DNA from 4 places in the Bradyrhizobium sp. BR 1433 genome. Region 3 is predicted to be linked to each of the others. Evidence: predicted binding sites of a transcription regulator. Region 3 holds the regulator's gene; each other region holds the start of a gene.
What was found. Region 3 encodes LexA, which represses DNA repair genes until DNA is damaged. Its sites were predicted from a motif close to TGTTCNNNNTGTGTTCNG; they were not measured.
Positions count from the first base shown of each region.

Region 1: a site for LexA is predicted at 1,206-1,223, ahead of ruvC (crossover junction endodeoxyribonuclease RuvC). Genes of this name have one in related genera too.
Region 2: a site for LexA is predicted at 1,848-1,865, ahead of ACSKB9_RS21740 (DNA recombination protein RmuC). Genes of this name have one in related genera too.
Region 4: a site for LexA is predicted at 2,173-2,190, ahead of ACSKB9_RS30755 (ribonuclease T2 family protein). Genes of this name have one in related genera too.

Region 1 is NZ_JBPUGG010000001.1:6,084,659-6,087,887, reverse strand. Features, by position in the region: partial or broken gene ruvA (Holliday junction branch migration protein RuvA) at 33-651, opposite strand; gene ruvC (crossover junction endodeoxyribonuclease RuvC) at 648-1,175, opposite strand; gene ACSKB9_RS29330 (YebC/PmpR family DNA-binding transcriptional regulator) at 1,392-2,138, opposite strand; partial or broken gene ACSKB9_RS29325 (methyl-accepting chemotaxis protein) at 2,352-3,229, shown strand, end outside.
Region 2 is NZ_JBPUGG010000001.1:4,463,898-4,467,126, reverse strand. Features, by position in the region: gene ACSKB9_RS21745 (AmpG family muropeptide MFS transporter) at 1-403, opposite strand, end outside; gene ACSKB9_RS21740 (DNA recombination protein RmuC) at 599-1,816, opposite strand; gene def (peptide deformylase) at 1,987-2,514, shown strand; gene fmt (methionyl-tRNA formyltransferase) at 2,545-3,229, shown strand, end outside.
Region 3 is NZ_JBPUGG010000001.1:836,891-840,119, forward strand. Features, by position in the region: gene ACSKB9_RS04150 (molybdopterin molybdotransferase MoeA) at 1-886, shown strand, start outside; gene lexA (transcriptional repressor LexA) at 1,132-1,836, shown strand; gene ACSKB9_RS04160 (hypothetical protein) at 2,093-2,521, shown strand; gene ACSKB9_RS04165 (hypothetical protein) at 2,667-2,894, shown strand; gene ACSKB9_RS04170 (ComEC/Rec2 family competence protein) at 2,891-3,229, opposite strand, start outside.
Region 4 is NZ_JBPUGG010000001.1:6,377,198-6,380,426, forward strand. Features, by position in the region: gene ACSKB9_RS30745 (cold-shock protein) at 1-89, opposite strand, end outside; partial or broken gene ACSKB9_RS30750 (23S rRNA (adenine(2030)-N(6))-methyltransferase RlmJ) at 351-1,212, opposite strand; gene ACSKB9_RS30755 (ribonuclease T2 family protein) at 1,444-2,130, opposite strand; partial or broken gene ACSKB9_RS30760 (hypothetical protein) at 2,244-2,719, opposite strand; gene ACSKB9_RS30765 (hypothetical protein) at 2,886-3,185, shown strand; gene ACSKB9_RS30770 (DUF3617 domain-containing protein) at 3,229-3,229, shown strand, end outside.

The DNA.
Region 1 (3,229 bases), 5.2 Mb from region 3:
AGGTGAAGAACAGAGGCGCTCCAATCCACTGATCACTTCGACAGTTCCTTCAACCCCAGCCGGATCAGCTGCGCGGTCTCGGCGCTCTCACCGGCGCTGCGCGAGGCGGCGGCGATGGCGGCGGCGGCCTGCGGCTGGCCGTAGCCGAGATTGACCAGCGCCGAGATCGCGTCGGTGACAGGACGTGGCGCGCGGTTGTTGTCGATCGCGCCTGACAGTTGCACCACCGCGGGATCGACATCGGCAAAGCCCGGCGCCTTGTCCTTCAATTCGCTGACGATGCGCTCGGCGACCTTCGGCCCGAACTCCCGGCGTCCGCGCCACCGCCGCCTTGTCGCGCAGCGCGATGGCGTTGGCGAGATCGGTCGGCGGCAGCGTGCCGAGCACCGCGAGCGCGACCTTGGCGCCGACCCCCTGCACGGTCTGCAGCAGGCGAAACCATTCGCGCTCGTGATCGCTGCGAAAGCCGAACAGTTTGATCTGATCCTCGCGGACATAGGTCTCGATCGAGAGCACGGCGGCGCCGCCTGGCGACGGCAACGCCTGCAACGTGCGGCCCGCGCAGTGCACCTGATAGCCGACGCCGCCGACGTCGAGGATCACGTAATCCTCGCCATAGGAATCGATCAGGCCCTTCAGCTTGCCGATCATAGGCTCGCCACCCTGAGCCGCAGCGCGGTGCTCTGGCGGTGATGGGCGTGGGTGATCGCGACCGCGAGCGCGTCCGCGGCGTCGGCGGACGGCGGCTCGGCTTTCGGCAGCAGGATCTTCAGCATCACCTGGATCTGGTTCTTCTCGGCATGTCCGGCGCCGACCACGGTCTTCTTGACCTGGTTGGGCGCGTATTCGGCGACCGAGATACCGAACATTGCGGGCGCCAGCATGGCGACGCCGCGCGCCTGGCCGAGCTTCAGGGTGGCAACGCCGTCTTCGTTGACGAAGGTCTGCTCGACGGCCGCCTCCACCGGTCGGTGGTCGGCGAGCACGGCGGCCAGCCCCTCATGGATCGCGAGCAGCCGGTTCGCCAGCGGCAGATCGTCCGGCGGTTCGACCGAACCGCAGGCGATATAGACGAGACGATTGCCTTCGGTCTCGATCACCCCCCAGCCGGTGCGGCGGAGACCCGGATCGATACCGATGATGCGGACGGGAGAGCGAATCGGCTGGGATGTCATGGGCTAGTGATACCGCCTGGCCTGCGAGAACGAAACACAAACGGAGCGCCATCCCCTGCTCCGCGTGTCGTTGTACTCGGCCAGCTCGTCATCCCCGCCTAGTGCAATTGCGCACGGGAGCGGGGATGAAGTACGCCGCGGCTTCTCGGATCAAATGCAGGTCTCTGGAATACTGGGTCGCTCGGTCCAGCCGGGCGACGACAGCAGTGCAAGCGACTACCCGCCCATCTTCGCGATCAGCGCGTCGGACACCTCGAAATTGGCGAACACGTTCTGGACGTCGTCGTGCTCGTTGAGCAGGTCCATCAGCTTCAGCAGTTTTTCGCCGGTCTCGTCATCGACCGCGACGGTGTTCTGCGGCTTCCAGGTCAGCGCCGCCTTGCGCGGCTCGCCGAACTTCGCCTCCAGCGCTTTCGCGACTTCGCGGAAAGTGTCCTGCGAGGCGTAGACCTCATGGCCGCCCTCGCTGGAGACCACGTCGTCGGCGCCGGCCTCGATCGCGGCGTCGAGCATGGCGTCGTCGGAGGCGACCTTGGCGTCGTATTCGATGATGCCGGTGCGATCGAACATGAAGGCGACCGAGCCGGTTTCGCCGAGATTGCCGCCCGACTTGGTGAAGAAGGAGCGGATATCGGAAGCGGCGCGGTTGCGGTTGTCGGTCAGCGCCTCGACGATCACGGCGACTCCGCCGGGGCCATAACCCTCGTAGCGGATCTCATCATAGTTCTCGCCTTCATTGCCCGCGGCCTTCTTGATGGCGCGGTCGATATTGTCCTTGGGCATGTTCTCGGCGCGGGCCGCGACCACGGCGGCGCGCAGCCGCGGATTCATCGCCGGGTCCGGGGTGCCGAGCTTGGCCGCCACGGTGATTTCGCGGGCCAGCTTGCCGAAAAGCTTCGACTTCTGGGCATCCTGCCGGCCCTTGCGGTGCATGATGTTCTTGAATTGGGAATGGCCGGCCATGCGACGTCTCTTCGGAGCTTAGGGTCTGAACAGGGATGGAAAACGCGGCCTTATAGGCCCCTCACGGTCAAAATCAAAGGATCGGCGGGGCCCTCCGGCGGAGGAATACTACCGCAAGCCGGAATATGAGGCACTTGTTAACCATGACTTCACGCCCGGATGCGAGGATCGCCCCGTCCCGCCGCAACTTTCCACAGCCCCCAAAGAGCCCACATGGCGTTCGGTTTGTTTCGAAAGCAAGTGCCGGAGCCGGCTGCACCGGCCGTCGCGCCGCAGGTTCCAACCGCGGCCGCCGCCCCTGAGGTCTCGACCGAGACTGATTCGGCCAAGGATTCATCCAAGGATTCCTCCAAGGAGATCCTGGAATTGCTGGAACTCGAGCTCGGCGCGATGATCCGCCAGCTCGAACGCGCCGCGAGCTCGGTCGCCGACGGCGCCGAGGCGACGGCAGCCAAGCTCGCGACCATCCGCACCCGCACCGACGCGCTGACCGGCCGCAGCAGCGATGCGCAGAGCACCGCGACGACGTTCTCGCAAGCCGCCGACCGCTTCACCCACTCCGCCGAGGGCATCGGCGCACAGGTGCGCAGCGCGAGCCAGCTCGCCGACGACGCCGCGGCCGCGGCGCGCGAGGCCACCGCCAACGTCGATCGGCTGCGCGAGTCTTCAGCCGCGATCGGCAACGTCGTCAATCTGATCGCGCAGATCGCGCGGCAGACCACGCTGCTCGCGCTGAACTCGACGATCGAGGCGGCGCGCGCCGGTGCCGCCGGCAAGGGCTTTGCGGTGGTCGCAACCGAGGTCAAGGCGCTGGCGGTGCAGACCCAGAGCGCGACCGAGGAGATCACCCGCAAGATCGAGGCGCTGCAGAAGGACGCCACCGGATCGGCGGACGCGGTGCACCGCATCTCCCAGGCGATCGAAAAGATCCGCCCGGTGTTCGAGAACGTCAACGGCGCGGTCGCCGAGCAGAATGAAATCACCGGCGAGATGGGCCAGAACGCCGCCTCCGCCTCGCACTTCATCGTCTCGGTCGGCACCAGCGCCGACGAGATCGAACTCGGCAACGCGCGAAGCCGCCGCGCATGGCG
Region 2 (3,229 bases), 3.6 Mb from region 3:
AGGCCGCGAACCACGGCGAGTGCGCCGGATCGGCCATCGCCAGCACCAGGATCGCCGCGATCAAGAGCAACTGCGAGAACAGCAGCCAGCCGCGGCGGCGGCCGAACATCTGCGTGAACAGCGGAACATGCAGCGCGTCGACCAGCGGCGCCCAGAGGAATTTCAGCGTGTAGGGCGTGCCGATCAGCGCCAGCAGCCCGATGGTGCCGAGATCGACCCCGGCCTCCTTCATCCAGACCTGCAGCGTCGAGCCCGACAGTGCCAGCGGCAGCCCCGAGGAGAAGCCCAGCAGCAGCACGACCAGCACCCGCGGCTGCAGATACACCGCAAAACTGTCGCGCCAGGAGGTGGCGGCGGGGGGATTCTTTTCCGGTTGGGTCGCGGTCACTTCGGGCGCGGTCATGTCCCTCTGTTAGCAGATTCGACCGCAGCTGCCTTGGCTCCCTCTCCCCGCTCTTTCGCGGGGAGAGGGTTGGGGTGAGGGGCTTTCTCAGCGAATTATGATGGGTGCAATGTGCGGAAGCTCCCCCTCACCCGAAATTCGCGCGATGCGCGAATTTCGACCTCTCCCCGCAAGTGGGGCGAGGTGACTTCGGGGCTACTCCCCCGCCTGCAGCTTGCGCGGGGCGGGGAACAGGTCGGGGGCGGGCTTGACGAAGCGGGGGACCTCGATCGGGGTCTCGGACTTGCTGAAGTCGAGTTCCTCGATCCGGCCGGCGCGTTTCTCGATCTTGTCGGCGGAGATCAGGATCTGCCTGACGTCCTCGTTCACCTGGCCGAAATGGGTCTGCAGCTTGAGCACGCGATCGCGCAGGCGGCCGAGGTCGTCGCCGAGATGCATCACCTCGTTGCGGATCTGGTCGGCGGCGTCGCGGATGCGGGCGTCCTTCAGGATCTGCTGCATCACCTGGATCGCCAGCATCAAGAGCGAGGGCGATACCAGCACGACGCGCGCGCGATAGGCCTTCTGGATCACGTCGTCGAAGCCGTCATGGATCTCGGCATAGACCGATTCCGACGGCACGAACATCAGCGCGGTGTCCTGGGTCTCGCCAGGGATCAGGTACTTCTCCGCGATGTCGCTGACATGCTTCAGCACGTCGGCGCGCAGCCGCTGGCTGGCGAATTTGCGCTCCTCGTCGCTGCGCGCATCGTGCAGCGCGGTCATGGCCTCGAGCGGGAATTTCGCGTCGATGCAGAGCGGGCGCTGGTCGGGCAGAAACACCACGCAGTCCGGCCGCTTGCCCGACGTCAGCGTGTACTGGAACTCGAACGAGCCCTTCGGCATGCCGTCCTGGACGATCGCCTCCATCCGCGCCTGGCCGAAGGCGCCGCGCGATTGCTTGTTGGCGAGCACGTCGCGCAGCGTCGTCACCTGGGTGGTGAGTTCGTTGAGGTTCTTGTGCGCGTGGTCGATGATGCCGAGCCGCTCATGCAGCACGCGCAGCGAATCCATCGTGTTGCGGGTCGATTGCTCCATCGACTGGCCGACCCGGTGGGTCACCGAATCGAGCCGCTCGTTGACGGCCCGGGCCATCTCGGCCTGGCGGCCGGCCAGCGCCTGCGCCATAGTATCAACCTTGGCATCGACCCGCCCGGAGGATTCGCTCTGGGCCCGCAGCATGTCGGCGAGGCGCTCCTCCAGCTCTTCGGCGCGGATGGCCTGGGCCATTGCGAGTTCCGCGCCGCGCCGGCTGGCGCGTGCGATCACCACCGCAATGGCGAACAGCAGGATCAGCGCCAGCGCCCCAAGGCCGATCAATGCGTCGGAGACACGGACGGGAAGGTCGCCAATCGTGAGGAGAATCTCGTTCATGCCGGCAGTTGTAGCCGATTCGCGGCCAGGTGCGAACGAAGAGGGAACGCTTATGGTAAATGCATTCCTGATTTTCACGGTTAATGCGGGGTGAAGAAACGTGGTTAACGTTGTCCTAACGGGTTCCTGAGCGCATTGACCCCATGAAGTCAGCAGCTTAAATCGCCGCCATGGCATTAAGAGAAATCATCATCCTGCCGGACAAGCAGTTGCGGCTGGTGTCGAAACAGATCGAGAAGGTGACGCCGGAGATCCGCAAGCTGGCCGACGACATGCTCGAGACCATGTATGACGCGCCCGGCATTGGGCTCGCGGCGATCCAGGTCGCGCAGCCGCTGCGGCTGATCACCATGGACCTCGCCAAGCGCGACGAGAACGGCGAGACCACGGCGAAGCCGCGCGTCTTCATCAATCCGGAGATCATTGCGCGTTCGGAAGAGCTGTCGGTGTACGAAGAGGGCTGCCTGTCGATCCCCGAATATTACGAGGAGGTCGAGCGGCCGGCGCGGGTACGCGTGCGATTCACCGATCTCGACGGCACGGTGCATGAGGAGGATGCGGAAGGGCTCTACGCCACCTGCATCCAGCACGAAATCGATCATCTCAACGGCGTGCTGTTCGTGGATTATCTGTCGAAACTGAAGCGCGACCGCGTCTTCAAGAAATTCGAGAAGGCCGCCAAGCGCGCGGCGGAGTAACGCCGCTTATTCTCGGAAGAAATCGATCGCATGCCTCTCCGCCTGATCTTCATGGGCACGCCCGATTTCGCGGTGCCGACGCTGCTGGAGCTCGTGGCCCATGGCCATGAGGTCGTGGCGGTCTACACCCGCGCGCCGAAGCCGGGCGGGCGGCGCGGCCTGCAATTGCAGCCGACGCCGGTCGAGCAGGAGGCGCGCCGCCTCGGCATTCCCGTGCTGACGCCGAAGACCCTCAAGACCTCGGAAGCGCTCGAGGAGTTTCGCGCGCATGACGCGGATGCCGCCGTCGTCGTCGCCTATGGCATGATCCTGCCGCAAGCCATTCTCGACGCGCCGAAGCTCGGCTGCTTCAACCTGCATGCCTCGCTGCTGCCGCGCTGGCGCGGCGCCGCGCCGATCAACCGCGCCATCATGGCTGGCGATGCCGCGAGCGGCGTGATGGTGATGAAGATGGATGTCGGCCTCGACACCGGGGACGTCGCGATGGCCGAGCGGTTGCCGATATCGGACAGCATGACGGCATCCGATCTGCACGACGCGCTAGCGCCGCTCGGTGCCGACCTGATGGTGCGCGCGATGGCGGCGCTGGGGCGCGGCGGCTTGCAGCTGACGAAGCAGAGCGAGGACGGCGTCACCTATGCGGCCAAGATCGAGAAGGCCGAGGCGCGGATCGACTGGACACAGCCGGCGCATGCGGTGCTGCGGCACATTCACG
Region 3 (3,229 bases):
CCAGGAGGACACCGCCGTCGACGGCGACCACATCACGATCTCAGAGGCCGCCGACGTCGGGCGGCACATCCGCCAGGCCGGGGTCGACTTCCGTGAGGGCGAGGTGCTGCTCGCCGGTGGCAGCCGCCTGTCCGACCGCGCGCTGTCGCTGGCGGCCGCCATGAACTATCCGGAACTTGCGGTGCGCCGCCGCCCGAAGGTCGCCGTGCTGGCGACCGGCGACGAGCTGGTGATGCCGGGCTCGCAGCCCGGTCCCGGCCAGATCGTCTATTCCAACGGCTACGCGCTGCGGGCGCTGGCGCGCGCCGAAGGCGCCGAGACCATCGACCTCGGCGTTGCCGCCGACACGGTAGAGGCGACCACGGCCGGTATCCGCCGGGCACGCGAGGCCCGCGCCGATGTCCTCATCACGACAGGCGGCGCCTCGGTCGGCGACCACGATCTCGTCAAGCGGTCGCTGGAAGCCGAGGGCGTCGAGATGGCGTTCTGGCGGATCGCGATGCGGCCCGGCAAGCCGATGATGCATGGCCGGCTCGGCGCGATGCGGGTGATCGGCCTGCCCGGCAATCCGGTGTCGTCCTATGTCTGCGCCTTCCTGTTCCTGGTGCCGTTGATTCGGGCGCTGAGCGGCCGGAAAGTGATTCATCATCGCCGCGCGAGCGCCCTGCTCGGCCGCGACCTCGCCGCCAACGACCAGCGCGAGGACTATCTGCGTGCGCGCCTCGAAGCGCGCGAGGACGGCACGCTGATCGCAACGCCGGTGACACAGCAGGACTTGTCGCTGCTCGGGAATCTCGCTGCGGCACGGGCACTTCTCGTGCGTCCGCCGTTCGCGGCGGCGGCCGTCGAAGGCAGCGAATGCGAGATCTTGACGCTACCCGAATAGGGCTTTCCCACCGCGCCGATTGTGCGTCGCCCGAGCGCGTTCACCGGAAATTAAGTGGTTGCGGAACACATATCGAACATATAGTGTCCGTTCATGATTTGTTTCGAGTACTGGTGTCTACAATCGGGAAGCCGCGTGGAAGCAGGTGCAACGAGCACGAGCTTCTGAAGTCAGGCCCCGCCTGCAGGCCCCACCAGAAGAGTTCTCGGAATCGAACGACGCTATCAACCGGGGGAATACTCGAGATGCTCACGCGCAAACAGTACGAACTTCTGCGTTTCATCAATGAACGTCTGAAAGAGGCCGGCGTACCGCCCTCCTTCGACGAGATGAAGGATGCGCTCGACCTGCGCTCGAAGTCCGGTATCCACCGCCTGATCACTGCGCTGGAGGAGCGCGGCTTCATCCGCCGCCTGCCGAACCGCGCCCGCGCCATCGAGGTCATCAAGCTGCCCGAACTCTCGGCCGGCGGCGGCAACGGTCGCCGCGGCTTCACGCCCAGCGTCATCGAAGGCACCCTCGGCCGGCGCGCCAGCACGCCGCCGATTGCCGAGGACGACGGCAACCGTCCGGTCGCGGTCCCCGTGATGGGCAGGATCGCCGCCGGTACGCCGATCGAGGCGCTGCAGACCCGCAGCCACACCATCAGCGTGCCGCCCGACATGCTCGGCGCCGGCGAGCACTATGCGCTCGAGGTGCGCGGCGACTCAATGGTCGATGCCGGCATCCTCGACGGCGACATGGCACTGATCCAGCGCAACGACGTCGCCAATACCGGCGACATCGTGGTGGCGCTGATCGACGAGGAGGAAGCCACCCTGAAGCGCTTCCGCCGCCGCGGCGCATCGATCGCGCTCGAGCCGGCCAACACCGCCTATGAAGTGCGCATCCTGCCGCCGAACCGGGTCCGCATCCAGGGCAAGCTGATCGGCCTTTATCGCAAATACTGAACTGCAAATACTTGCGGCGGCCGGGAACGAGCAACACGTCGGATCGTTCCTTGAAAGATAGCGTACCGTACGGCCTGTCCGATGCGCTCCGATACCTCTCGCGCAGCGTCGCGTGTTTGTGATCGGGGCGGTCTCGAACCAGTCGTACAATCGCCCAGAAACGAGCAGACGCTCGTTCGCTATCGTCCACTCTGGTAGAGGCCCTAATGCCTCAAGGAGAGGCACGGGTCGCTACCTCGAAATGAGGAGCCATCCGATGTGTGACTATAGTCTGCACGCCGTGGCATCGCGCCCCGCCATTGTCGGAGAGACGCTGATCACGACGACGTTCCGCGGCACGTCGACCCGCGGCTTTGCTTCGGAGAACGATCCCACTGTCGCGGTCTGCATGCTGCCGGGCACCGAACTCGCTTTCGCCGAGAACGTTCGCTACGACAGCCGCTGGATCTGGACCAAGACGCTGAACTATCGCGTCGGCGTGTTCAACGAAGTCGAGCCCGACGTGCCCGATCGGCATCATGACGCGGTCGAATTCCCCGACGGCAGCCATGTGCTGGTGACCCAGCTGGTCGAGGGACAGCGCGTCAGCGTGCTGCAATTGCCGGCGCTGCATCCGCCGGTCGAGCAGAAGCCGAAGGTTGTGGAGCGGCGGCCCTCCGCATTCGCAACGCTGTTTTTGGGTTGAGCGCATCGTCGCCGCGGAATGAGCTGTTCGGCGGCGGATGACCTAAGCAATTTCGGGCGACCCCGGACTCCCGCTTCCGGGGCGCAGAAGGAGATTTGCGTCGGCCGGCGCCTTGGCGCATCATCGGGCACGGAGGACGTGCGCGGTGGTCGATAAGGTCACATGGCAAAAGGCTGGACGCGTCACGGAACCGGGCCGCTATATGTTCCGGTTCGGTTGGCTGACAGTAACGGCCGACGACCTGAAAGTCTGGGAGCAATTTCCCGAGGCTTCCTTCACTCTCGTCAAGAAGCCCGACGCCGGCCCCGACTCCGACGAATATCATCTCGGCCTGTTCGAGCTGCCGAGCGGCCCCTCGCCAGACCACGGCTAATCATCGCCCTGCAGATCGGTCTCGGCCGGCGTCGCATCCACCGCAGGCCGCGGCGCGGGGGCGCGTAGCGTCGTCTCGCTCTCGCCGTCGCCGGGAACCGCCGGCGACCACGGCCGGTCGATCCCGCCGGGCTTGACCGCATCGACGACGTAGCCGTCCCTGCTCCGTCGCAGCACCAGCGCGCCGTGGCGGCGCAGCCGCTCGGCATCGATCACCGATGTCGCGCAGCCCTGCGGCGCCGGCCGCGTCGTCACGATCAGGCCTGCGCGCTCGCAGTCGTCCGCCAGCGCCTCCGGCCGGGTCGTCAGCGCGACGAAGGCGCCGCCGGGTCCCTG
Region 4 (3,229 bases), 5.5 Mb from region 3:
ACGAACACATCGCGGCCGCCATCATCAGGCTTGATGAAGCCGTAGCCACGCTCTCCGTTGAAGAACTTGACTGTCCCAGTCATGGCCATCGGGAAACTCCTCCCCCGTATTGCTCCACCGCTACGCGCACGCCGCGTAGCGGTTGACCGACATTCGCTTGTCGGAAGCTTGGCCACCTGAACAGGCCGGCGTCACGCCGCCGGTCTGCCTGGATTTATTTCGGCCTTGTCACTCCGCCGCAACCATTCGCGGAAGCGGAACGTAAAGCCAGTCGTAACAGGATGAGCATAATACGGTTCCGCGCAAATTGCCTATGCTCAAAATTGAACTTTTCAGTAGGAGGTTGTCGATCATGGTTTAGGCGTCTCGAGTTTGAAGCGTCCCGCGCCGCCTTGACCGAGCGGCTTCTCGAGTTCGGGCAGGATGATCTTCAACTCATTCGCCAGCGTCCACGGCGGATTCACCAGCAAAAGCCCTGTGGAAACGAGGCCTGCGCCTGCTTCTTGCGGTGCCACACTGAATTCCAATCGCAGGCATTTGCCGGCGGGCCGGCTGCTTGCTGCTGCAGCAGCCACACTGCGCGTTAGCTCATCGGTGGCTCTCCGGGTTTTTACGGGGTACCACAAAAGATACGAGCCGGTCGGCCACTTCGCGTACGCTTCCGTGAAAGCACTGGCCAGCCGCTCGAACTCGTCCTTCGCTTCGAACGGCGGATCGATCAGCACCAGGCCGCGCCGTTCGTTCGGCGGCACGAATGCGGGCAGCGCCATCCAGCCGTCGAGATCGACGACGCGCGCTTGCGCGTCGCGTCGCAGCGCGTTCGATCAGTTGTTTGCGCGCCGTCGGTTCGATCTCGCAGGCGGTGAGGCGATCTTGCGGACGCAGCAGCGCCCGCGCGATCAACGGCGAACTAGGATAGGCTTTCAGCTCGCCTTTCGGATTGAATGCCCTGACGATGTCGAGATAGGGCGCGATCAGCGGCAATGCCTGGTCGGAGAGCCGCGCCTGCATCAGCCGCGCGATGCCGGTGAGCCATTCGCCGCCGCGCTGCGCTTCGCTCGACGTCAAATCATAGAGACCGGCGCCAGCATGGGTGTCGATGACGCGGAACGGCGCCGGCTTGTCCTGCAGATAGGTGAGCATGCGCACCAGCACGATGTGCTTGATGACGTCGGCAAAGCTGCCGGCATGAAAGGCGTGACGGTAGTTCATGTGATGATCGTGCTGCGCTCCCAAAGGGTGCGCATGTTGTACTCGTCATGCCCGGGCTTGTCCCGGCCTTCGCTAAAGCTTCGGCGGGTAACGTCCGAGCTCGGCGAAGCCTTGGCGTAGCCGGCTCCCGGGCATCTGCGCCTTATCTTGCTTGTTTCGCGATGGCGCAGGTGGCCGGGACATGCTGCGCGACGACGCGCAGCGCGCGTCTGCCGGCCATGACCCAGAGTTTCAGCCGCCGCGAACCGGCGGCATCAGCACCTGATCGCGGCGGCAGGCGCGGCGGTCGATTTCCTCGCAGGAGCGGAATTGCAGATCCTTGCTGAGGCAGATTCGCACCTCGCTGAGCCGCTTGCTGTCGCAGGTCACCGAGATCGCGGAGTTGCTGAGGCCCGGATTGACCTTGATGAATGCCGTCTCCAGCTCGTCGGGCGCGACCGTCTTCGGCTCCGACAATTGCAGGAATTCCTCGGGGATCTTCACCGTGGCGCGGGCCTTGCGGATGGCTTCGAAATAGGCGCGCTCGCCGAGACCGGAGCAGGTGCCGTGCTTGTCCCACTCGTTGTAGATCAGCCCGGGCGCCGGCATCAGGTCGAGCATCGAGCTCATGATGCTGCGGGCGAGTTGCGGCGAAGGCCGCTGGCAGTATTCCGGAAAGCCCCGCTCATATTGCGGCCACAGGCCGTGCACCACGAAGGAATAGGGCCGTCCGCCGCATTGCGCCTGCGTGCCGCGGCCGTTGTTGCCGCGCTCGCTCGCCGCCTCGCAGAACGAGGGCGACCACGACAGCGACAGCACATAGAAATCGAACTCACCGGGCGCATTCTGGCGGCGATCCTGGGCCGACGCCCCGACCGCACCGCACAGAATAATGGCAACCGAAATCAAAAATCGGGAAATCGTGTCCAACCGAGGCATCAAACGCTCCCTCACTCGACCGCCCAGAGCCTAGCAGGCCGCGAGAACATTTCAAGAACAAAAAGCCGCCGTCCAAATGGCGGCGGCTCCTGCTTTAGCAATCTGGTCGGAGATCAGGGCCGCGCGGCCTTGCAGGACGGGTTATAGGTCCAGTTGCGGTCGAGCCCCGCGACGCACCATTCGACGCCCTGATTGATGCTGGCAAAGCCGCCGTCCTCGATGATCGAATAGTGCACCTTGCGCACTTTGCCGTCGCTCAGCATCGCCTCGCCCGTGCAATAACGGCGCGGGATATTGTCGGACTGCCAGGGGCGGAAGGCGGTTTCGTGATCCCGTTGAAGCCGGTGATCACGAGCGGCGAATTCCAGAAGGTGGCTTCCTTTTCCTGGAATTGCGTGCTGATGACCGTCAGGGCCTTCTCGCATGGGGCCACATTGCCGTCATAGCGCGGGCCGGACAGCCAGAAGTTCATTTCGAGCGGATTGGCGGCCTGGGCCGTACCCCCGAAAGCCAGCAGGCCGACCACGAGTGCGGCGCCGAGGCCGAGCTTGCGGCCGAGTTTATTGCGGGAGTTGAACAGGTTGCGCATGGGAATCCACCCGATTATCCGATGCCGCGGACGGTGCCGCGAAGCCCCGGCAAGGTCAAGTGCAGGGCGGCAACACCTGCGGAGAAGTCCACTTTGGGGAGCCGGCTCGTTCTTTTCACGGTCGCCGGCGCACTCTATGTTGGCTCGAAGCGAAATGGAGTCTGCGATGCGAAGGAAATTGGCCGCGTGCCTGGTTGCCGTTTGCGGGATGCTGGCCGTTGTGCCGGCGCGGGCGGATTGGATGCAGCCGGTACCGCCGTTCAAGGGCAATGATACCGGCGGTATCATCGCCTATACGCTGGCGACCCAGAGCGACGCCCGGCAACTCGCAGTCGATCACTGCGCCTCCTACGGCAAGGTGGTTAAGTTCCTTGCGATGCAGAACTATCCGGGCGGCTACATCTCTTTCGCCTGTCGCTGGGTGCCCTATGGCGCAGCCCAGAGGCCGCTGCGCACGCTCTACTGAGCGCGCACCGGATCTTTCGATCGTTCAGCCGGGAGCCGACCGCA